4 regions of the Pseudarthrobacter sp. CCNWLW217 genome follow, and region 1 is predicted to be linked to each of the others. Evidence: riboswitches for the same ligand, from Rfam matches in the RefSeq annotation. Region 1 holds a riboswitch; each other region holds the start of a gene.

Evidence for each region. Region 1 has a riboswitch for thiamine pyrophosphate ahead of V9L18_RS12260 (ECF transporter S component). Riboswitches for the same ligand answer to the same signal wherever they lie in the genome.
Region 2: linked by a shared signal. The riboswitch ahead of V9L18_RS03045 (FAD-dependent oxidoreductase) and the one ahead of V9L18_RS12260 (ECF transporter S component) in region 1 are both predicted to bind thiamine pyrophosphate.
Region 3: linked by a shared signal. The riboswitch ahead of V9L18_RS16295 (bifunctional hydroxymethylpyrimidine kinase/phosphomethylpyrimidine kinase) and the one ahead of V9L18_RS12260 (ECF transporter S component) in region 1 are both predicted to bind thiamine pyrophosphate.
Region 4: linked by a shared signal. The riboswitch ahead of thiC (phosphomethylpyrimidine synthase ThiC) and the one ahead of V9L18_RS12260 (ECF transporter S component) in region 1 are both predicted to bind thiamine pyrophosphate.

The regions. Positions count from the first base shown of each region.
Region 1 is NZ_JBBCBT010000009.1:134,328-140,264, reverse strand. Features, by position in the region: gene V9L18_RS12270 (hypothetical protein) at 1-985, opposite strand, end outside; gene V9L18_RS12265 (heme-degrading domain-containing protein) at 1,136-1,678, opposite strand; TPP riboswitch at 1,752-1,894, shown strand; gene V9L18_RS12260 (ECF transporter S component) at 1,959-2,579, shown strand; gene V9L18_RS12255 (ABC transporter ATP-binding protein) at 2,579-4,123, shown strand; gene V9L18_RS12250 (energy-coupling factor transporter transmembrane component T family protein) at 4,120-4,914, shown strand; gene V9L18_RS12245 (hypothetical protein) at 4,969-5,856, opposite strand.
Region 2 is NZ_JBBCBT010000002.1:93,653-99,589, forward strand. Features, by position in the region: gene V9L18_RS03030 (DEAD/DEAH box helicase) at 1-212, opposite strand, end outside; gene V9L18_RS03035 (RNB domain-containing ribonuclease) at 502-1,998, opposite strand; gene thiE (thiamine phosphate synthase) at 2,062-2,814, opposite strand; TPP riboswitch at 2,842-2,960, shown strand; gene V9L18_RS03045 (FAD-dependent oxidoreductase) at 2,953-4,293, shown strand; gene thiS (sulfur carrier protein ThiS) at 4,290-4,526, shown strand; gene V9L18_RS03055 (thiazole synthase) at 4,530-5,339, shown strand; gene V9L18_RS03060 (4a-hydroxytetrahydrobiopterin dehydratase) at 5,401-5,937, shown strand, end outside.
Region 3 is NZ_JBBCBT010000014.1:94,922-100,858, reverse strand. Features, by position in the region: gene V9L18_RS16300 (Rne/Rng family ribonuclease) at 1-3,061, shown strand, start outside; TPP riboswitch at 3,194-3,290, shown strand; gene V9L18_RS16295 (bifunctional hydroxymethylpyrimidine kinase/phosphomethylpyrimidine kinase) at 3,273-4,847, shown strand; gene rplU (50S ribosomal protein L21) at 5,120-5,428, shown strand; gene rpmA (50S ribosomal protein L27) at 5,488-5,751, shown strand; gene obgE (GTPase ObgE) at 5,868-5,937, shown strand, end outside.
Region 4 is NZ_JBBCBT010000022.1:18,793-24,729, reverse strand. Features, by position in the region: gene V9L18_RS20025 (glucose-6-phosphate dehydrogenase) at 1-3, opposite strand, end outside; gene ffh (signal recognition particle protein) at 147-1,730, shown strand; gene V9L18_RS20015 (alpha/beta hydrolase) at 1,834-2,568, shown strand; gene thiC (phosphomethylpyrimidine synthase ThiC) at 2,573-4,321, opposite strand; TPP riboswitch at 4,379-4,486, opposite strand; gene V9L18_RS20005 (amidohydrolase family protein) at 4,562-5,644, shown strand; gene V9L18_RS20000 (VOC family protein) at 5,750-5,937, shown strand, end outside.

The sequences.
Region 1 (5,937 bases):
ACTGCCAGAACTTCGGCCAGTGGTCGCGGGAGGCCTGGGCGACGGCGGTTCCAGTCCCAGTCGAGGGTGCGCCGCCAGAGCTGCGCAGGATGCATTCGCCCTGCCCGGTGCTGGTGAACTGGACGGCCAGGTCAAGGACGTCCTGGCCGGCGTCGGCGCCAAGCAGCAGGTTATGGGCCCCCGACTGGTCCAGCCGGAGGTTCCTCCCGGACACCGTCACCTGGTACCCCGATCCGTCCAGGTCGCGGTCCACCGTCCAGTGCTGGAGGCCGTCCGCTCCGCCCGCTGGTTCCGCCAAGGTAGTGGTGTGGTCCGCGGGACGGTTCCAGTCCGCGGCGTCATGCCACGCCTCGGACCCATAGGGGAAGGCGAACGTGACCACCAGCCCGTGCTGGAGGGCCGCGGACTCCACGATCAGGCCGATCTGGTCCCGGTCCGGATGGCAGGCGGTGGTGACCTTGACGGGATGGCCCCGGAGGCTGAACGTGCTGGTGACCGTCCCGGTCCAGAGGTCCAGGGTCTGGACGGGGTCGACGACGTCTGCCGCGGTGAGCGGCCGTGGCGCCCCGGCCCGATCCGTCCACGCGAACCCGATCCGGCCCAGGTCCAGGCGGTGCGGGTTCGCCCGCAGCCAGGTCTCGGCGCGGGACGCCTTAGTCTCCCGGCCGTCCACGATATCGCCCACCATGTCCAGGTAAGGGACCGGGCCCCGCGCGGAATCGTACAGAACCGTGGAACTGGCCAGGCTGTACTCCTCGGCCGCGGGGACGGAGTGCCAGCCCCATTGGGACTGCGAGCCGAGCAGCGTGCCGGGCGGCCCTCCTACGGGGTACTCGGCCGGGAGGCTCTGGAGCCCGGTGAGGTCTACCGTGAAGCAGAACTCGCCGTTGCCCACGGAAACCGGACTCCGGGGATCAAGGCTCCGCTGCTCCACGTTATGCCTGCGGACCAGGGCTTGACGGTCGATGGTGTGCTGGCTGCTCAAATGCCCGCCCTCCTGAAGGCTGCCGGATCTGACGGCGGCTTCCACGGCTGCGCCAGTGAGAAAACGCTTTCCGGATCGACTTCATCCTCGTGTCGTCAGGGGGAGCGTGTCAACTTCGGGAGTGTCAGGAAGCCCGACCCTGGGCCGCGCTCATTCGGCCCGCATGGACCCCAGGATTTCGCGCAGGGCCTCCACCACGAGGTCGTGGTCCTGCTGCTGCGGCAGCCCGGAAACGGTGACAGTGGCTACCGCACCCACCCCGGCCACGTACACCGGGAAGGAGCCGCCGTGTGGTGCGTAGGTGGACTCGTCGAACCACCCGTGGTCCTCGATCCGCCCGCCGTGCAGCCTGCCGCGGAGTCCCACCAGCAATGACGGGATCTCATACCGGGCGGCGGTGCGCTGCTTGGCCCTGATCCAGTGCTCGTTGTCCGGCGTGGCACCATCCAAGGCCACGTGGAAGAGCACTTGCTCGCCCTTGGTGATGTCGATCGCGATGGGAAGCCGCCGCGTCTTCCCCAGCTCCACCAGGAGCAACCCCAGATTGAGGGAATCGTCCTTGGTGAAATGCGGAAACTGCAGCTCGGTGATCTCGGCCTCGATCCGGTCAATCAGGGCCTCGAGCAGGCCTGATGGCTGGGGCAGCCTTGAGTCGGGATTGAACGCAGTCACAGTCGGGTTGTTGGCAGTCATGGCCCACAATCTACCGCCCCAGCGGTGTAAACTGGACCACGCCCATCAGGGCAGAATATTCAAAGACCAGCTTTATTAACGACAGGGGAGCGCCGCCGTCGGGCATCACTGGCATTGCCAGGGAACCGCAGGTGGGCGCTGAGAGTGCGGGACAGCCGCAGACCCTCGAACCTGATCCGGTTAGTACCGGCGCAAGGGAGTCGAGTTCTCGAAGTGTGCGGTAACCGGTGGCAAGCCGACCGCCGGAACACTTTCCCCTCCTGTTCCTCAGGAGGATCACATGAGCACTGCAGCAATCAAAAAGACCGGCTACACCTGGCGCATCGTTGACATCGTGGTGGCCGCCCTCATCGCCATCGCCGGCGGCGTGATCTTCTGGGCGTGGTCCCAGGGCGCCGCCGCGGTTTCGCCGCCCATGAACGCCGTCTACCCGCCGCTGACCGGCCTCATCGCCGGCGGCTGGATGATCCCCGCCGTGCTGGGCATGCTGATCATCCGCAAGCCGGGCGCCGCGCTCTTCTGCGAAACGGTGGCCGCCATGGGTGAACTGATCATGGGCTCGCCGTACGGCGCCTCCGTGCTGTTTTCCGGCTTCGTCCAGGGCCTGGGTGCCGAGATCATCTTCGCCATCTTCGTCTACAAGAAGTTCAACCTGCCCGTCGCGCTGCTGGCCGGCGCTGCGGCCGGGCTGTTCTGCGGCCTGAACGACTCCTTCGCCCCCTGGGGCTGGAACATCGCCTACGCCGCCGGTGACAAGCTCGCGTACATCGTATTTACCGCCATCTCGGGCGCGATCATCGCCGGCGCGCTGTCCTGGATCGCCACGCGCGGCCTGGCCAGGACCGGTGTGCTGAGCTCCTTCGCGTCCCGCAAGGCTGCGTCGGAGCCCGTCTTCTCCTAATGCCCGCAGCCTACGACGACGGCACAGCCGCTGCGATGCGGCCCGCCGCCGTCACTGCCCGCGGTTGGGGGTGGCGGCACGCAGGCCGGTCCCGGCCTGCTGTCCACGCCCTGGACCTGGACATCAAGCCCGGGGAGCGTGTGCTCCTGCTGGGCCCGTCAGGGGCGGGCAAATCCACGCTGCTCCACGCTCTCGCGGGGGTGCTGGGGGATGTGAACGACGACGGCGAAGCAGGCGATTCCGACGAATCCGGTTCGCTGCGGATCGATGGCGCTTCCCCCCGTGAGCGGCGCGGCCGCGCCGGGCTGGTGCAGCAGGATCCCGAAACGCAGGTGGTCCTCTCCCGGCTCGGCGACGACGTCGCCTTCGGTGCCGAGAACCTCGCCGTGCCGCGCGATGCGATCTGGGCGCGCGTGCACGAGGCGCTTGACGACGTCGGGCTCTCCCACCTGCCGCTGGACCACCCGACGTCGGCCCTTTCCGGCGGGCAGAAGCAGCGCCTGGCGCTCGCCGGCATCCTGGCCATGCGGCCCGGGCTGATCCTCTTGGACGAGCCCACGGCCAACCTGGATCCCACCGGGGTCCTCGAGGTCCGCGACGCCGTGGGACGCTGCCTGGACAAGACCGGGGCCACGCTGGTTGTGGTGGAGCACCGCGTGTCCGTCTGGAAGGACCTCGTGGACCGGATCGTGGTGCTGCAGCCAGGCTCCGCAACCGATCCCGCAGTGCTGCTGGACGGGCCGCCGGACCAGGTCCTCGCCGAGGCGAGGGACATGCTGATTGCTGCCGGTGTGTGGGTCCCCGGCTTTGTTCCGGCCACGCGGAACCGGACTTCCGGCGGCTCCGGGGACCTGCTGCTGGCGGCCGAGGACCTTGCCGTTTCGCGGGAGCGGCCTCGCCGCCGCCGCTTCAAAGCGATCCCTCCGGTTCCGGTCCAGCAGGGCATCTCGGCGCAGGTGCGCGCCGGGCAGGCGCTCACCATCACAGGTCCGAACGGTGCGGGAAAATCCACGTTCGCGCTGACCCTGGCCGGCCTGCTGGCACCCGTAGGGGGAAACGTTTCGGCCACCGTGGACCTGAGTCAGGGCGCAGGCATCGACCCCTACAAATGGAAGGCCGACCAGCTGATCGCCCGCATCGGAACCGTCTTCCAGGAGCCAGAGCACCAGTTTGTCACCGGCAATGTCCTGGACGAGCTGATGTTCGGCCCCAGGCATCTTGGCCACGGCGAGGAACGGGTGGATGAGCTCCTCCAGCGGCTTCGGCTGACCGAACTCGTGGACGCCAACCCTTACACGCTCTCCGGCGGGGAGAAGCGCCGGCTGTCCGTGGCCACGGTGCTCGCCGCCCACCCGCAGGTGCTGGTCCTGGACGAGCCAACCTTCGGCCAGGACGCCAACACCTGGGCCGAGCTCGCGTCCTTCCTCTCCGAACTGCTCGACGCCGGCACCGCCGTGGTATCCGTAACACACGATGCCGAATTCAGCACGGCCCTGGGCGGCGCCGAGCTCCGGCTGGGCACCACCGAAGCGGTGGCCCCATGAGGCAGGAACTGACACTGCGGGGGAACCAAGCACTGCTGACCCGTGCCAATCCGCTGAGCAAGTTCGCCGCCGTCGTCTTCATGACCGTGGTGCTGGCGCTGTCCATCGACTGGGTCTCCGCCTCCGTGGCGCTCTTCTGCGAGCTGCTGCTCTTCCCGCTCGCAGGACTGACCCTGACGCTGCTGTGGCAGCGCGGCTGGCCGCTGATCCTGGCGGCCGCCGTGGGTGGCTGGAGCACCTCGATTTTGGCTCCGGACAGCGGAAGGATACTGCTCGACGTCGGCATCTGGTCCATGAGCGAAGGCTCCCTGGAGCTGGGGCTGGGCTTTATGCTCCGCGGCTTGGCGATCGCGTTGCCGGCCGTCCTCCTCATGAGCTGCACCGATCCCACCGACCTCGCCGATGCGCTGGCCCAGAAGGCCCGGCTGTCGCACCGGTTCGTGCTGGGGACGCTCGCGGCCATGCGGCTTGTTGGCCTGATGGCCGAGGAGTGGCAGACCATTGGGATGGCCCGGCGCGCCCGCGGCGTTGGCTCGCGCGGCAACCCGGCGCAACGGATGAAAGCCACCCTGGGCCAGAGTTTCGGCCTCCTGGTCCAGGCCATCCGCAGGGCGTCACGGCTCGCGGTCACCATGGAAGCGCGTGGCTTCGGCGGCGGGGACCGGACCTGGGCACGTGAATCCACCTACAGCAGGCTCGACGTGTGGGTCCTGGCAGGCGGGGCCCTGATGGCCACGGCGGCCGTGGCCGCCGCCGTGTTTGCCGGCACGTGGAGTTTTGTCGGCGGCTAGTCCTGGAGAGAACGTGTGGCGTTCATCGGGAAGTAGCCGCCGTCAGCGTGACGCTCAGATGCAGGAGTGGTTGTAGTCGAATTCCCCGGACACGAACTGGGTGAGTGCGACCTTGCCGCCGGCGGTGAGCGGGGCATCCGAGCAGATCGCCTTGGCCCCTGTTGCGGTGCGGGCACCTGCCAGCCAGCTGGGCAGGGTGTAAAGGCTGCTGGAGTTGCTGACAGTGCCTACGATCTGTCCCCACTGGTACCCGCTGGAGTAGATGCCGACGTCGGCGCCGATGCCGTGGAAGAAATCGGTCATGCCCTCGAGGACTGCGCGGTTCCAGTTCCTGTTGCCCGACCATGAGTTGCCGGTTTCGACGTCGAGCCACCATACATACTCCGAGGGCTTGCTGATGCCACGGAGGTACGCGTCGTCGTAGGCCTTGGCATAGCCGTACATGTAGGAGCAGGCTTCGGTAACCTCCGGATCGTCAGTGCTGTTCCTTGCGCAGTCACCGTACGGATTGTGGACCGGCTTTGCGGCGGGGTAGTCATTGTTGGTGGGCCACCACGAGCCTGTCAGTCCGGGATTGGCTGTATTGACGTAGAGCGCAACGGTTGGCTGGGCGGTGGGGTTTTCTGCGCGGTCCCCGTTGGCGTCGATGGCGTTCGCCCACTTCAACTGCTCCGCGAGGCAAGGGTTCGTTGCGTTGGCACGGCCGTTGTTGACCCCGACAATGGCGAAGGCCGCGCCCCTGGGGAGTTGTTTGTTGCACTGTGGCCAGGAGACGTCGTTGCCCAGCAGCGATGGGCTGCCTTCGCCGGGGGATTGCACTGCGGCAACCGGGGGCGCGAACAGCATGCCAAACACCAGGGCCAGGCCGATCGCCAGGGCGCAAGGCATCAGCCTCAGCGCACCCGTTGAGGTGGGTAACGTTCCCGGCACAGCTCTGTGCATGGGACCTCCGTCCTAGCCCGGCGGGCAGGTCTTTTCAGTCTCCTCTTTCCCAGCGACGCGGGTCAAGGGCGGCCGCGGGCA
Region 2 (5,937 bases), on a different contig from region 1:
GCCACCGGCAGTGTCATGGCCTGGATCGGGAACGGGTGGGTGATCCCGGCATCGGCGAGGGACTCCACGATATCGGCGCGGACGTTGAAGTCTGCGAAGGATTTCTCCTCGATCTCATGGGGCTTTTCGTCCGAGATAATGGTTTCTTCCGGCTCGATGACCTCGGTGCCGGAATCGTCAATCAGGAGCTGGTGGGTATGCAATTCACTCACAGGTGAGTTTCCTTATTCATTTGGGCATTGGCGCTGCCTGCTCAACGGGCCGGCCAACGTGGCCGTTCCGGAGCACGCTCGAAGCGCGCAAGCAAATCCAGTGGAAGCCGATCGCGGGCTATCTAATTGCTGGCACTGGTGACCAGCGGGCGTATCTCAAGATCGCGTAGGGGCGGGCTTGTTGAATTCAAAATCAAGGAAATCAACGACCGGGCATCCATATCTACTTCTTCAGTCTACCGGCAAGGAGTCTTAAACCCGGCTTTGCCCCTTTCGGGCGCCCCGGCGCCTACCCGACGAGCTCGAAATGTACTTCCCGCGTGGCGATGTCCGAGGAGAGAAGCCGGACACGGACTTTGGTGCCGGATTCGAGGTCACCGGCACAGCGGGCCGTGACGGCGGGCTCGGCTATCTGGATGATTCCGGAAGGGCCGTTCCCGTTCCTGCCGTTGCCGTTACCGTTGGAGCCATTGCCGTTTTTGCCGTTGTCCTTTTGCGGCTTGGACCCTGAAATGACGATCGCGTCGAATTCCTGACCCACATGGTTGACCAGCAGGGCGGCCTCCACGGTGTCCAGCGCCAGACGCTCCATCCTTGCAGCCAGCTGATCGGAACCGGCCATGATCACCGGCAGGGAGGGCAGCGCTTCCCGCGCCCAGGCCGGGACCGGGCTGCCGTTGCTGAGTGCCTCACAGATGACCAGGACAAAGCGGTCCACCAGCCGCCGGAGCGGAGCGGTGGTGTGGGCGTAGGCGGCTCCGATCGCGGACTGGCGGGCATCATTGGGGATTTCGCCGTCGAACGCCGTATAACTGGCACCACGGAAAAGCATTCCCGCCGAATGCATGATGGCCAGTTGCCGCGGATCCGTGGGGTCAAGCGTGCGGAGATACTCCCCGTAGCCCGCTTTCCCGTCCCAGGGCTTGCCCAGAACCTCGGTCTGCAGCCGGAAATGCCCCAGGGACCGTTCGTCAGGGGCGGGCATGGTCCGCAGGATGCCGACTTTGCCCTCAAGCATCAGGGTGGCCGCAGCCATTCCTGTCATGAGCGATATCTGGGCGTTCCAGTCCTCGACCGGGAGCTGGGGAGCAGCAGCGATCCGATAGCCGCCATCGGGAAGCTGCACGATCTCCTGCTCAGGCATGTTCAGGCTCGCGCCATCGCGTTCCCGCTCCAGCTCAACACGCTTGAGGCCAACCTCCTTAAGGAGCTCTAATACCGGCGAGGCCGTTCCGGCGTCGAGTTCAGCCTGGGCGCCCTTGTAGCTGAGCTTGGCCCGGCTGCGGACCCGTGCCCTTTGGACCGAAACGGACGTGACCTGGGCAGCCTGGTCCAGGTGGAAGTCCCACACAAAGGCAGAGCAGAGCTGGCCTGCCAGGAGGCTGCCGGCCCCCTCGCTGATGACCTCCGGATGAAGCGGGATACGGCCGTCGGGCGCGTAGAACGTCTGTCCCCGGCGGCGGGTCTCGGCGTCCAGCGGCCCGCCGGGCACCACGAATGCGGGTACATCTGCGATGGCGTAGAGGACCCGATAGCCGCTACCGGCGCGCTCAATAAACAGGGCCTGGTCTAGATCGGTGGAGGACTCAGGATCAATAGTGAGGAAATCAATGCCTGTCAGGTCGGCATCAGGCAGTTGCCTTGAGGAGACAGCGGCTTCCGCATCTCGGACGGCGTCGGCAGGGTAGTCGCCCGGTAGCTCCAGCTCGGTCCGCAGCGCACTCAGTGCCTCCTCGAGGGCATTGGTGTGCTCGTGGACATTTGGGGCCAGCCGATGATGTGACACGAAATTCAGGTTAGCCCGATTTTCGCTGATTATGCACGCCATCCCCTCTTTGGGGCCGGAGGCCTAGGAGCCGGCGGCGTCCAAGGCCCGAAGCAGTGCCGCGGCGGCCTCTGCGGGATCGGCGGCTTCGGTGATGGCCCGGACCACAACGATCCGGCGGGCGCCCGCTTCCACCACCTGCTCCACGTTGCCCAGGTCCACGCCCCCAATGGCGAACCAGGGTACCTCTGCCACGCCGGGCACGGACCCCGCCTGTTTGACTGCCCCCGCGGCGTACCTGAGGAGGTCGAGCCCGACGGCGGCCCGGCCGGGCTTGGTGGGGGTGGCCCACACCGGACCAACACAGAAATAGTCCAGCCCAGTGGGCGCGGCTGTGACGGCGGCCGAGGCCGAGACCGCGCCGTCGATCTGTGAGGTGGTGTGGGTGGACAGACCGATGGCTGCATTGCCGTTCAACAAGGTGCGTGCAGCCTTCAGCGGCAGGTCCTTCTGGCCAATATGGAACACCGGGGCACCTGAGAGCACCGCGACGTCGGCCCGGTCATTGACCGCCCACAGCCGTCCATGGCGCAGTGCGGACTCCTTCAGTACCGCCAGTAGGTCCAGCTCCTCTGCTGCCTCAATTGTCTTGTCGCGGAGCTGGATGATGTCCACGCCCCCGGCGAAGGCCGCATCAACAAACCCGGCGAAGTCACCGCGATCCTTACGGGCATCCGTGCACAGGTACAGCCGGGCACCGCCCAGGGCCTCAGCATGGCTGGTGGAAAGGAAGGTGCTGTTGGCGACGGCAATGCTGTCAGGAAGGGCTGCGTTCATGGAAACCAGAGTAGTTCCTCTAAACTGGGCAGGTACTGCGGGAGCCCGCGGCAGCTGTCATAAAGCGCCGGGCTGAGAGGGCGTCAGAGCCGACCGCTTGACCTGATCCGGCTAGTACCGGCGTAGGGAAGGAACCACATGATACCGCCAACCGGCAGTCCGTCCGCCGGCGCTCCCAGTGACGCTCTCGCCGACCTCTCTGCTGACGTCGCCGTTATCGGCGGGGGTGTGATCGGGCACGGCATAGCCTGGGAAGCCAGGCGCTCGGGCCGTTCTGTGGTTGTGATTGATGATGCCCCCGGTTCCGGCGCCTCCTGGGCTGCGGCAGGCATGCTCGCCCCGGTAAGTGAGTTGCACTACCAGGAGGAAGAACTCCTGGAGCTGATGCTTGAATCGTCCCGGCTGTGGCCGGCCTTCGCGGCGGACCTGGCCCGGGACGTTCCCGGCGATGCAGGGTACCTGCCCACCCCCACGCTGGCCGTCGGCGCGGACGCGGCCGACCGCCGTGCGCTGATGGACCTCCGATCAGTCCAGCGGGCCCACGGGCTGGACGTTGAACCACTGACGGTGCGCGAAGCCCGCAGCCGCGAAGCCCTCCTGAGCCCCGCGATCTCCTGCGCCCTGGACATTCCCGCTGACCACCAGGTGGACCCGCGGAAGCTGGTGGCGTGCCTGCGGGAGGCTTTGGCCAGCCACAGGGAGGATTCAGGATCCGCCGTCGCAGGAGCCGAACACGGATTCGCCGTTGCCGACCGTGCGTCGTCGCTGGCCTGGAAAGACGGCCGGGTCGCCGGTGTCCGGCTGGCCGGTGGGGGCTCGGTGACCGCCAGCGAAACCATCGTGGCCAACGGGCTTGGAGCGGCGTCGTTGGGCGGGCTGCCCGATGGACTCCAGCTGCCGCTGCGCCCCGTGCACGGCGACATTCTCCGGCTGCGCGTCCCGGAGCATCTCCGCCCTCTGGTCACCGCCACTGTCCGCGGACTGGTCCACGGTGTTCCCGTCTACATCGTTCCAAGGCGTGACGGCACTGTGGTCATCGGTGCCACCCAGCGCGAGGACGCGTTGGCAGCCTCCAGTCCGGAGCGCCGCCAGGACGGCACAGGAACGTCGGCTGGCGGCGTCTCGGCAGGCGGCGTCTCGGCAGGCGGCGTCTACCAGCTGCTTCGCGATGCCCAGGTCCTGGTGCCGGCGGTCGCCGAGCTGGAACTGCTGGAAAGTACAGCCCGGGCGCGTCCTGCTACGCCGGATAACGCTCCATTGCTGGGCCGCGTCCACCTCCCAGGGAACCACGGACCGGTGGATGGCCTGATCGTGGCGACGGGTTTTTTCCGCCACGGTGTGCTGTTGACACCTGCAGCCGCCGCCATCTGCCGGGACCTCATGGATGGACGCACAGACCCGCGCTGGCTCCCGTTCAGTCCGGCCAGATTCTCCACACGCCGTGCCGCCATCCTCCAACCCACCAAGGAAACAGCATGAACATCACCCTCAATGGTTCGCTGCACAGCGTGTCCGACGGCGCGTCAATTACCACCCTGGTCAGCCAGGTCACTGGCCGTCCCCTGGCTGCGAACGGGCAGGCTACCGACGGGCAAAAACTGGGTGTGGCAGTGGCACACAACTCCGAAGTAGTACCCCGCAGCCAGTGGTACGTCACGGCACTCGCCGAAGGTGACGACGTCGAACTGGTCACAGCAGTCCAGGGAGGCTGAACCATGACCGAAACCATCAATACCGTTAACCCGACCGGGCACCCGGACGCGCTCGTGATCGACGGCGTCGAGCTCGGCTCCCGCCTGATCATGGGCACCGGCGGCGCGCCAAGCCTTGATGGGCTGGGCGCGGCCCTGCTGGCCTCCGGGACGGAGCTGACCACCGTGGCCATGCGGCGATACTCGCCAGCCGAAACCGGCTCCCTTTTCCAGCTCCTGCTGGACCATGGCATCCGGGTCCTGCCCAACACTGCCGGCTGCTTCACTGCGCGGGATGCCGTGATGACGGCTGAACTTGCCCGCGAGGCGCTGGAAACAGACTGGGTCAAGCTTGAGGTCATCGCCGACGAACAGACCCTCCTGCCGGACGCCGTTGAGCTCGTGGACGCGACTGAACAGCTCGTCAACCGGGGCTTCAAGGTGTTCGCCTACACCAATGACGACCCCGTCCTGGCCCTGCGGCTCGAAAACCTCGGCGCGACGGCGGTCATGCCACTGGGATCGCCCATCGGCACCGGGCTGGGCATCCTCAACCCGCACAACATCGAACTCATCGTGTCCCGCGCGTCGGTGCCCGTGGTACTGGACGCCGGCATAGGGACTGCCTCGGACGCTGCCCTTGCCATGGAACTGGGTTGCGACGCCGTCCTGCTGGCTACCGCTGTCACCCGCGCCCAGAACCCGGCACTCATGGGGGAGGCCTTCAAACACGCTGTGATCGCCGGTAGGCTGGCGAAAGCGGCCGGGCGGATACCGCGCCGTGAGCACGCCCTGGCATCCTCAGCCATGGAAGGCCGGGCAGAGTTCCTCTGACCCGATTCCGCCGCGGCCGGCCACCAGGCGTGCCCTCAAGGATCAACCCGAGGAGCCAGCCGTGGCGGGCACTGAAGACACACTCAGCAGGTCAGCCATCGATGAAGCGCTGGCTGGCCTCCCGGACTGGCGGTACCGCCTCGGCGGGTTCGTGACTGTGTTTAAAACGCAGACGGCGGCCGCGGCCTTGCAGCTGATAGCCGACGTCGGACGCCTCGCCGAAGAACAAAACCACCACCCGGACCTCGACTGGCGATACAACCGTGTGTTCCTGCGGTACACCTCCCATGACGCTGGCGGCGTGGTGACTTCCCGGGATGTGAGGGCGGCTGGTGCGGCGAGTGCTGCCGCAGCAGCCGCCGGAGCAACAGCGGAACCGGGACTGCATCGGACCGTTGAGGTGGGAATCGACACGACGGACGCCGCTGAAATCTCCGAGGTGTGGCGCGTCGCACTGGGATACAAGAAGGGCCCCGGCACGGACCTGGTGGATCCTCACGGACGCGGCCCGTCAGTGTGGTTCCAGGAGACGCCCACCCCCAACAGCAGCAGGATGCACCTGGACATCCATCGAAGCCGCGCGGAGTCGGGTGCTGTC
Region 3 (5,937 bases), on a different contig from region 1:
CCACGCCGACGAAGCCGCGTCCGCCGTTGCCACCCCCGAAGCAGAGCCGGAGGCAAAGCCGGTCCGTCGCCGCCGCGTCGCAACCCGCAAGACGTCGGCTCCTGACGTCGCAGCCGTCCCCGGGACAGAGGCGGAGCCTGCGGCTGCTGCAGCATCAGTTGAAACTCCCGTAGAGGAAACCCCGGCGTCGAAGGCTCTCGAGCCCGAGGCCGCAGTGGAGGAAACCCAGGTGCCGGAATCGGCAACGGTGGAAACGCCGGCACCCGCAGTTTCCGAAACCACCGCGCCTGACGCTGAAGCCGCAGTACCCGCACAGCCAGCACCGGCCAGCCCGTTCGGCTCCCTTTTCCTGGAGCCAGGGTCGGCAACCTCCGTCCTGTTCCAGGCACCGGACCTGAGCACCGTGGTCCGTCCCGCCCCGGCACCCACCGCGGCGGCGGAGGAAGCGGAAGAGGACGACGCCGAACTCACCGAAGATGACGACGCCAACGGCCGTCGCAGGCGGCGCAGCCGTGGTCGCCGCGGGCGCAGCCGCGCAGGCGACCGCGACCTCGAGGGCGACAGCGAGGGCAGCGACAATGAAACAGAGGAAGCTGACGAGGAATCAGCGGGCCAGCCAGACGAGGGCGTAACCTCCCGCCGTCGTCGTCGGCGCCGCCGCGGTGACCAGGACCTGGAACTGACCGGTGGCGGGGATGACGATCCGCCCAACACAGTGACCCGCGTCCGCGCTCCCCGCGCCGTGACCGAAGCGCCCGTCAACAACCGCGTGACGTCCGTCAAGGGCTCCACCAGGCTGGAAGCCAAGAAGCAGCGCCGCCGTGAATCCCGCGATACTGGCCGCCGCCGCACCGTCATCACCGAAGCAGAGTTCCTGGCCCGCCGCGAATCCGTGGACCGCCAGATGATCGTCCGGCAACGCGACGACAGAATCCAGATCGCAGTCCTGGAAGACGGCGTCCTGGCCGAGCACTTTGTCTCCAAGACGCAGCAGGACTCCCTGATCGGGAACGTCTACCTCGGCAAGGTGCAGAACGTCCTGCCATCAATGGAAGCGGCGTTCGTTGATATCGGCCGCGGCCGGAACGCCGTCCTGTACGCCGGTGAGGTGAACTGGGAAGCCGTCAACCTCGAAGGCAAGCAGCGCCGGATCGAGAACGCCCTGAAGTCCGGCGACACCGTCCTGGTCCAGGTCACCAAGGACCCCGTGGGTCACAAGGGCGCGCGCCTGACCAGCCAGATCTCCCTCCCCGGCCGCTACCTGGTCTACGTACCCGGCGGCTCCATGACGGGAATTTCACGTAAGCTGCCCGACGTCGAACGCAACCGGCTCAAGCGCATCCTCAAGGACCGCCTGCCGGAGCATGCCGGCGTCATCGTCCGCACGGCCGCAGAAGGCGCCTCGGAAGAGGAGCTTACGCACGACATCAACCGTCTGCGCGCCCAGTGGGAGGGCATTGAAAGCCAGTCCACGTCCACGAAGATCCTTGCCCCGGAACTTCTCTACGGCGAACCGGACCTCACCATCAAGGTGGTTCGGGACGTCTTCAACGAGGACTTCTCCAAGCTGATCGTTTCCGGTGGGGAGGCATGGGACACCATCGAGGCCTACGTCACGTACGTGGCCCCCGATCTGGTGGGCCGCCTGGAAAAGTGGACCAAGGACCAGGACATCTTCGCGGCCTGGCGGATCGACGAGCAGATCCATAAGGCACTCGAACGCAAGGTCTTCCTGCCCTCTGGCGGTTCGCTGGTCATCGACCGAACCGAAGCCATGACCGTGGTGGACGTCAACACCGGCAAGTTCACCGGCAGCGGCGGCAACCTCGAGGAAACGGTCACCAAGAACAACCTCGAAGCTGCCGAAGAAGTTGTACGCCAGTTGCGGCTCCGCGACATCGGCGGCATTATCGTCATCGACTTCATCGATATGGTCCTGGAATCCAACCGCGACCTCGTCCTGCGCCGCATGGTGGAATGCCTGGGCCGCGACCGCACCAAGCACCAGGTGGCAGAAGTAACGTCCCTGGGGCTCGTTCAGATGACGCGCAAGCGCATGGGCACCGGGCTGCTGGAAGTCTTCGGCGAGCAGTGCGAAACCTGTGCCGGCCGCGGCGTGGTCACCCACGACGATCCCGTGGAGCACCGTCGCGCCAACACGGTGGCTGCCGAGCACCACGTGCAGCGTACGGACACTCACCGCACGGACACCCCGCGGCCCGACCAGCGCCCGGAAAGCCAGCGGGCTGACAGCCAGCCCGGCGCACGTGGCGACCGCAAGCGGCGCCGTGGACGCGGAGGCGTTCCCTTGGAGGCGGCACCGTCCGCACCGGTCCAGGTCCACACGGTCCACCCGGATCCCAGCGACGCCGAGCGGCACGCCAAGGCTGAGGCCACCAGGCTGGCCCTGGCCAACATCGCCGCGGCGGCGCACGCAGCGCACCTGCACGACGACGAGGTAGCCCACGCTGCTGGAGCTGCGGCGGCCGGAAGCCCTGCTGCAGCGGCAGCACGGCCGACGGCGGAGCAGGCCCACGCCGCCCCGGCAACAACAGGCCAGGCACCGGCAACAGCCCGCCAGCATGACGCCGACGCGTCCGGACGTCCTGCTGCCGTGCTCACTTTCGGCGGGGAACAGGTGGTGCTGCCGTTCGTGGAGCACGCGGCAGACCAGCCGCAGCAGCCGGCCCTGACGCTCGACAGGCTCGCTGAAGCCTTCGCGCACCTCGGCGAGCCCGCCGTTGCCGCTCCGGAGCCTGCGCAGGCTGCCCCGCAGCCAAGCACCGATGTGCCGCATGCTGCGGTAGAGGAGAAGGATTACTCAGACCACACCGCTGAGCAGTCCCGTACCCGCAGGCCCCGCCGCAACCGCAGCGCCAGCCGGGCCCAGGGCGCGGCAAACGCAACCTCGGTAGAACACCACGAGGCAACGCACGCAGCAGCCGGCGGCCACTCCCACGCGGCCAAGGCGCCTGAGCCGGCCACAACCGCCGCAGGCGACAAGAAACAGGCAGAGGCGCCAATCATCCTCGGGGTAGGAGTACCTGCTTCCGAGCTCTGATCCTCCGCAAAGGACATCAGCCAGGATGCCCGGACACGACCCTTCGCAGGGGCGCGTCCGGGCATCGCGCGTTAACGGCTTCATGTGACCAGGCCATTTGACGCCGGGCCGGGCACTGAAACGCTAGGCTTGGTTACCGACACGGGGTGCCGCGCAAGGGCCGGCTGAGATCCACACCCGTTGAACCTGTCCGGCTAGCACCGGCGAAGGGATGTCTTCCTTGTCTTCAACTACTGTCCTGCCCCCGGCACCTGTACTCAGCCCGGCAGCGCCGGCCCCGGTCCTCCGGGACGTTCCGCGGGTGCTGTCCATCGCAGGGTCCGACCCGTCCGGCGGCGCCGGCATCCAGGCCGACCTGAAAAGCATCGCAGCCCACGGCGGCTACGGGATGGCCGCGATCACCGCGCTGACAGCGCAGAACACTCAGGGCGTCCGCGCGGTGCACGTGCCGCCGGCCGCCTTCCTGGTCCAGCAGTTGGAAGCCGTGAGCGATGACATCACCATTGATGCCGTCAAAATCGGCATGCTGGGCGATGCCGAGGTGGTGGCAGCGGTCCGCAGCTGGCTCGAAAAGGTGCGTCCCGGCGTCGTAGTCCTTGACCCCGTCATGGTGGCTACCAGCGGCGACAGGCTCCTGCAGGCGTCTGCCGAGGCTGCCCTCCGCGGACTGCTCCCGCTGGCGGACCTGATCACGCCCAATCTCGCTGAACTGGCCATGCTGCTCGGAGAGGCCCAGGCCGGCTCCTGGGCAGAAGCGCTGGAACAGGGCCGGCGGTTGGCGGCGGACACCGGCTCCACCATCCTGGTGAAGGGGGGACATCTCGACGGCGCCGCCTGCCCGGATGCCCTCGTCAATACTGGCGGACTGCTTGCCCAGGAAATTGTGGAGGTTCCGGGGGACAGGATCCCCACCCGCAACAGCCACGGGACGGGCTGCTCGCTCTCGTCGGCCATGGCAACGGCACAGGCCCGTCTGGGGGACTGGGAGGCCTCACTGCGGCACGTCAAGCCCTGGCTGGCAGGTGCCCTGGTGTCCTCGGACGGCCTGGACGTCGGTGCGGGAAACGGTCCCGTCCACCACTTCCACCACCTGCAGGCGGCAAGAGGGCCTGTCCTGGAACCGGCCCAGCTCGGCGAGGGCGGCTTCGCCGAGCTCCTCCGTGCGGAGGCCACCGCAGACCTCGCCGCCATCTATGAGCTCGAGTTCATCCGGAACCTCGTGGCAGGAAGCCTGCCCGAAAAGCAGTTCGCCTACTACCTGGCCCAGGATGCCATCTACCTCAATGGGTACTCACGGGTGCTGGCACGGGCCAGCGCCTTGGCCCCCACCGAAGCCGCACAGCTGTTTTGGGCCCGATCAGCCCAGCAATGCCTGGAGGTTGAATCGGAGCTGCATCGGACCTGGCTCAGTACGCGAACCGTGGAGCCCGTCCTCGGTCCTGTCACAAAGTCGTATGTGGACCACCTGCTGGCCGCCTCCGCATCGGGCAGTTACGCGGTGCTGGTGGCAGCGGTCCTGCCCTGCTTCTGGCTCTACGCCGAAGTCGGACAGACCCTCCACGCGCAATTCCTTGCCGCGGGCGCCCCGGCGGACCACCCGTACGCCGAGTGGCTGCGGACGTACGCCGACGAGGACTTCGCGCAGGCCACCCGTACAGCTATTGCCCTGGCAGACGAAGCCGGACGCCGGGGCTCGGAGGACGAGCGTGCTGCCATGGTCGTCGCTTTCAACCAGTCGTGCCGTTTCGAAGTTGATTTCTTCGACGCGCCGCGGCTGCACGCCTGACGCTCCCCGGCCCATCCAGCCGGTACGATAGTCGGGCACGGTTCCGGATTGTCAGTGTTGCGCACGCTTGTGGCGCTTATCACGGACAGCCCGCCGGAACCAGCCTCATTTGCGGCCGAAGGCAAAATTAGCGTATTCTAGATCTTCGGTGCTTACGCCAACACTTGGGTTACGACCCCACGGCGTTGAGGCACAGCGAGAGCCCAGCCAAATATAGGCCCAGGTTCCGCACGCAAATCTAGTAATAAACGTCGAGAGAAGTGAGTTCCCAAGTGGTGTACGCGATTGTCCGCGCAGGCGGCCGCCAAGAGAAGGTTTCCGTTGGAGACTTCGTTACCCTGAACCGCGTCCCCGGTGGAGCCGGCAGCACCATTCAGCTGCCCGCACTGCTCCTGGTAGACGGTGACAAGGTCACCTCCGCCGCTGCGGACCTGGCCAAGGTAACTGTTACGGCTGAGATCCTCAATGACCTCCGTGGTCCGAAGATCGTCATCCAGAAGTTCAAGAACAAGACCGGTTACAAGAAGCGCCAGGGTCACCGTCAGGAACTGACCAAGGTCAAGATCACTGGTATCAAGTAACCTTCGTTACTGTTCAGGTTTTCAGCAGATTCCCCAGAATTTAGAGGCAGGCATTTCAAATGGCACATAAAAAAGGCGCGAGCTCCACTCGCAACGGTCGTGACTCCAACGCCCAGTACCTCGGCGTCAAGCGCTTCGGCGGCCAGGTAGTTTCCGCAGGCGAAATCATCGTCCGCCAGCGTGGCACCCACTTCCACCCGGGCGCCGGCGTAGGCCGTGGCGGCGACGACACCCTGTTCGCACTGACCCCGGGCGCCGTTGAATTCGGCACCCGCCGCGGTCGCCGCGTTGTCAACATCGTTGCTGCTGCAGCTGCAGAGTAACTCATAGTTCTGAAGCGGTGGAGCGGGCCATTTGGTCCGCTCCACTGTTCTTTTAACCGCATTACAATCGTCTTGGCGCTTTGCAGCGTCCAGGAAACAGCACTGAGGAGATCCACGTGGCGAGCTTTGTAGACCGGGTAGTACTGCACGTATCCGGCGGTACCGGCGGCCACGGCTGTGTCTCCG
Region 4 (5,937 bases), on a different contig from region 1:
CACCTTGCCAGCATGCCATCTTGAAGGTCTGTCTTGGTACCCTAGATAGTCGAGTCCCGTCGCCGAAGCAGTTGGAAACAACAGCCGAGGCGCTGGTGTGCCGAAGGGCCGCCATCCGTCCATCCACTGAAAGAAGTGCACGGCGCGTGTTCAATTCACTCTCTGACCGGTTGACAGCAACCTTCAAGAATCTTCGTGGCAAGGGCCGCCTCACCGAGGCTGATGTCGACGCCACCGTCCGGGAGATCCGCCGTGCCCTGCTGGATGCAGACGTTGCCGTTCCGGTGGTCCGCGAATTCACCGCCCGCGTCCGCGAGCGGGCCCTTGGCGAAGAGGTCTCCGGCGCGCTGAATCCCAGCCAGCAGATCGTCAAGATCGTCAACGAGGAACTGGTTGAGATCCTCGGCGGCGAGACCCGCCGGATCCGCCTGGCCAAGACCGGCCCCACCATCATCATGCTCGCCGGCCTCCAGGGCGCGGGTAAGACCACCCTCGCCGGCAAGCTGTCCAAATGGCTCAAGGCACAGGGCCATAGCCCCATCCTGGTGGCCTGCGACCTCCAGCGGCCCAATGCCGTCACCCAGCTCCAGGTGGTGGGCAAGCGCGCCGGCGTCCCGGTTTACGCACCCCACCCCGGGGCCACCCATGAGCTGGAGCACCCCGCGGGCGATCCCGTAGCAGTGGCCCGCGCCGGTGTCGAAGAAGCCCGCCAGAAGCTTCACGACGTGGTAATCGTGGACACCGCCGGCCGCCTCGGCGTCGACGCCGACATGATGGAACAGGCACGGCAGATCCGGCGGGCCATCGTTCCCAACGAAGTGCTGTTCGTGATCGACTCCATGATCGGCCAGGACGCCGTGAACACGGCGATGGCCTTTGACGAGGGCGTTAATTTCACCGGTATCGTGCTGTCAAAGCTCGACGGCGACGCCCGCGGTGGTGCCGCGCTCTCTGTTGCGTCGGTAACCGGCAAGCCCGTCATGTTCGCCTCCACCGGCGAAGGCCTGGACGACTTCGAGCTCTTCCATCCGGACCGGATGGCCTCCCGCATCCTGGATATGGGCGATGTCCTGACCCTCATCGAGCAGGCGGAAAAGAACTGGGACAAGGACGAAGCAGCCCGGATGGCGAAGAAGTTCGCCGACCAGGAGGACTTCACCCTGGACGACTTCCTGGCCCAGATGCAGCAGATCCGCAACATGGGCTCCATGAAGAAAATGCTCATGATGATGCCGGGTGCGCAGAACATCCGCCAGCAGCTCGAGCAGTTCGACGAGCGGGAAATCGACCGCGTCGAGGCAATCGTCCGGTCCATGACCCCGCACGAGCGCGTTGCCCCCAAAATCATCAATGGCTCCCGCCGGGCCCGCATTGCCCGCGGTTCGGGCGTCCACGTCTCCGAAGTCAATGGGCTGCTCGAACGTTTTGCCCAGGCCCAGAAGATGATGAAGAAGATGGCCCAGGGCGGCGGCATGCCGGGAATGCCAGGCATGCCGGGAATGGGCGGCCCAGGCGGCGGCGCACGCAAGGGGGCCAAGAATGCCCCGAAGAAGAAGGCCCGCTCCGGTAACCCGGCCAAGGCAGCCCAGGAGCTCAAGGACGCGGAGGCGCGGCGCGCCGGAGCGGCCAAGGCGCTCCCCACGGGTGCAGCGTTTGGCCAGCAGTCCGGTGACTTCGATCCTTCGCAGCTGAACCTGCCCAAGGGCTTCGACAAGTTCCTCGGCAAGTAATCGCATCGCCCAACTGGGTAGCAGCAGATGTCGTTATGAGCGCTCAAAACGACACCTGCTGCTACCCAGTTGGGATGTCGGAGCCGTGGAATAGGGTTGGGTCATGTTCAAGCAGCGGGTAGTGTTCGTGCACGGCGCCGGAAGCTTCGGCTCAGCGGCCTGGCCCCGGCAGCACGGCATGGCACTGACCTACGACGCCCTGTTTCTCCGGCGCCACGGCTTTGACTCTGTTGCTGAACCGGTCGAGTCCTCCTTTGCGGAGGACACCGCCATCGTTTTGAGATCCCTCGCCGACGACGGCAGGGGTGCCGCCGGTGGCCACGTTGTGGCGCATTCCCAAGGGGCGATCTCCGCCATGATGGCCGCCGTCGAGCGCCCCGACCTGGTGTATTCGCTGACGCTCGTGGAGCCGGCCTGCCTGTCGTTGACCGCGGAACTGCCAGCGACGGCGGCGCACCGGGAGCTCATGAAGCCCCTCTTTGATGTCCGCCACCAGCTGAGTGACGAGGATTTCCAACGGGAGTTCGTCCGCCGCGTCTATGCTGCAGATCTCCAGGAGCCCGCCACCCAGGAGGAACGACGCTCCGCCCGGCGGCTCCGGCTGCAGGCCCCGGCCTGGGAGGCGCCGCTGCATATCGTCCCGGGCGTGCCAACGCTGGTGCTGACCGGCGGCTGGGAGCCGCTTTATGAAGAGATCGCCGGATACCTCCGCGAAACCGGTGCCCTGCACCGCATTGCTGCGGGCGGGCACCGGCCCCAGGATTCGGCGGAAGGCGATCACGCCATCCGGGCGTTCGTGGGCGACGTCAGCCGCGGCCGGTCAGCCCGGGCCTCCTGACGCGTTAGCGCGAAGGCACCTCCAGGTCAGGCAGGTAAACCTTCCCGCCTGCCGCGAGGAACTCCTCGCTCTTTTCTCGCATCCCGGCCGCCATCTCCGCCAGGGCTGCCTGGGATTCAGCCGAGCCATACTCATCCCGGATGTCCTGGCTGATCCTCATGGAGCAGAACTTGGGGCCGCACATGGAACAGAAGTGGGCGGTTTTGGCCGGCTCGGCGGGCAGCGTCTCGTCATGGAAGGCTTCCGCAGTGACCGGGTCCAGGGACAGTGCGAACTGGTCCCGCCAGCGGAACTCGAACCGCGCCTTTGACAGGGCGTCGTCCCGCTCGTGGGCGCCGGGGTGGCCCTTGGCCAGGTCGGCGGCGTGGGCCGCGATCTTGTATGTGATCACACCCGTCTTCACATCGTCCTTGTTGGGCAGGCCGAGGTGCTCCTTAGGCGTGACGTAGCAGAGCATGGCGGTGCCGTAGCGGGCGATCTCGGTGGCCCCGATGGCGGAGGTGATGTGGTCGTAGCCGGGTGCTATGTCCGTGACCAGCGGTCCGAGGGTGTAGAACGGGGCCCCCTTGCAGAGCTCCTGCTGGCGTTCCACATTCTCCCGGACAAGGTGGAACGGTACGTGGCCGGGTCCTTCCACCATCACCTGCACGTCGAATTCCCAGGCGCGCTGCGTCAGTTCAGCCAGCGTATCCAGCTCGGCAAACTGGGCGGCATCGTTGGCGTCCGCCGTCGCTCCCGGGCGCAGCCCGTCGCCGAGGGAGAAAGCGACGTCGTATTTGGCGAAGATTTCGCACAGCTCGTCGAAGTGGGTGTACAGGAAGTTCTCCTGGTGATGCGCGAGGCACCAGCCGGCCATGATGGAACCGCCACGGGAAACGATGCCGGTGACACGGTTGGCCGTCAGCGGCACGTAGCGCAGCAGCACTCCGGCGTGGATGGTCATGTAGTCCACGCCCTGCTCGCACTGCTCAATCACGGTGTCGCGGAAGATCTCCCACGTCAGTTTGTTGGCCTCGCCATTGACCTTCTCCAGCGCCTGGTAGATGGGCACCGTGCCGATGGGGACGGGGGAGTTGCGGATGATCCACTCACGCGTGGTGTGGATGTCATCGCCGGTGGACAGGTCCATCACCGTGTCGGCTCCCCACTGGGTTGCCCACTGCAGTTTGTCCACTTCCTCGGCGATGGAACTTGTCACAGCCGAGTTGCCGATATTGGCGTTGATCTTGACCAGGAAGGCCTTGCCGATGATCATCGGCTCGGATTCCGGGTGGTTGATGTTGTTGGGGATGATGGCGCGGCCTGCCGCCACTTCGCTGCGGACCAGTTCCACGTCACAGTTTTCGCGGAGGGCAACGAACTGCATCTCCGGGGTGATGACACCCTGCTTTGCGTAGTGCATCTGGGTGACTGTCCGGCCGTCGACGGCGCGGCGGGGCACCGGCTGTGCTCCCTTCCACTCTGCGGAGGCTGCGCCGCGGCGGACTGCCGACTTGCCGTCGTCGAGCAGGTTCCGTTCCCGGCCGCTGTAGGGCTCGGTGTCGCCACGGGCCGCGATCCATTCCGAGCGGAACGGGTCCAGGCCCACCACCGGATCACTCCCAGGGCCGGCGGTGCGGTAGGTCCGGAAAGGGCCGTTCGCCTCGCCGTTGGGCGATGGTTCCAGCGCAATTTCCGTTACCGGAACCCGGATTCCGGTGGCCTCGTCACTGATGAACGCCAACGAATGGGATTTCAGCGACTGGGTCTCAATGCCGGCTTTCCCCTTGGCCGTCTCATTTTGGGCAGCAATCAGCCGTGTTTCTGGTGTACTCAATGAATACTCACTTCCTTCGCCGGCATTACCCGGACAGGTTCAACGGTCGCAGGCTGCGTCAGCCTGATCTCAGCCCCTGCAAGGGCTCCCGTGTGGTCTAGATGAAGCTACCACAGGTGCGGGAGGGCACTCCTGACCGTGACGTGGGCGGGCTCTTCCGCGGATTAGGCTGTTGCCATGGCCGGAATCATCGAATTCAGCGGAACAGTGCTCACCGGACCGAATGAGGAACGGCGGGGCCTCTGGTCCGTCGACGGCCGTCTCACGTTCCACAGGCCCCCCACGTCCCCCGATGCTGTGCTGGGGGGCTGGGTCCTTCCCGGGTTCGTTGATGCCCACTGCCACGTTGGCCTGGGACCCGGCGGCGTCGTCCCGGATGCGATGGCTGAAGAACAGGCCCGCACCGACCGCGACGCAGGCACGCTCCTGGTCCGTGATGCAGGGGCGGCAAGCGACACGCGTTGGCTGCAGCAGCGTCACGACATGCCCAGGCTTATCCGCGCCGGGCGGCATATTGCCCGGTCACGGCGCTACCTGCGGGATTTCGCCGTCGAGGTGGAGCCGGACGGCCTGGTGGAGGCCGTGCGGAAGCAGGCGAGGGCCGGCGACGGCTGGGTCAAGCTCGTGGGGGACTGGATTGACCGCGACGCCGGAGACCTCGCACCGTCGTTTCCCGACGCCGTCGTCCGCGATGCCGTGCAAGCGGCCCACGACGAGGGCGCACGGGTGACCGCGCACTGCTTCGCCGAAGACACCCTTGACCAGATGCTCGACGCCGGCATCGACTGCATCGAGCACGCCACCGGATTGCTGCCCCGGCACGTTTCCCGGCTCGCCGCCCAGGGTGTCCCCATCGTCCCGACGCTGATCAACATCGACACCTTCCCGGACATCGCCCGCCAGGCCGAAGCGAAATTCCCGCGGTACGCCGAGCACATGCACGCGCTGTGGGAACGCAGGTACGAGCGCGTGTACGAAGCCTTCGAAGCGGGTGTGCGAATCTATGCCGGGACAGATGCGGGCAGCGTCATCCGGCACGGACGGATCGCCGACGAAATCCTGGCACTGCACCGGGCAGGCCTCCCTCCTGCGGCGGCCCTGGATGCTGCTTGCTGGGGTGCGCGGACGTGGCTCGGCGCTGAGGGGATCTCCGAGGGTGCCAGCGCCGATGTGGTGTTGTGCGGGGAAGACCCCCGGCGCGTCCCCTCCACTGTCGCCACGCTCCGGCACGTCGTGTTGCGGGGCGAGGTGATCCGCTGACCGTTGAAGATCACGCTCGTACAGTTGGGAATAAATTGAAGCTTCAAGTAATTTAGAAGAGTAGAGGCCTCCGAGATCCGGCGGCCGTTGGACCGGGAGTTTTCGATGACTGCAGAATCCACCAGCCAGGACCTTCTACCTGCCGAGCTCACCATGGGCACGGTGATGCTGAAGGTCGGCGACATGAAGCTCATGACTGACTACTACCAGCGCGCACTGGGCCTGGACGTGGTGGCCGAACAGGACGGTGGCCTCTACATGGGCCGGCTCGGAAAGCCGCTAGTGCATCTGGC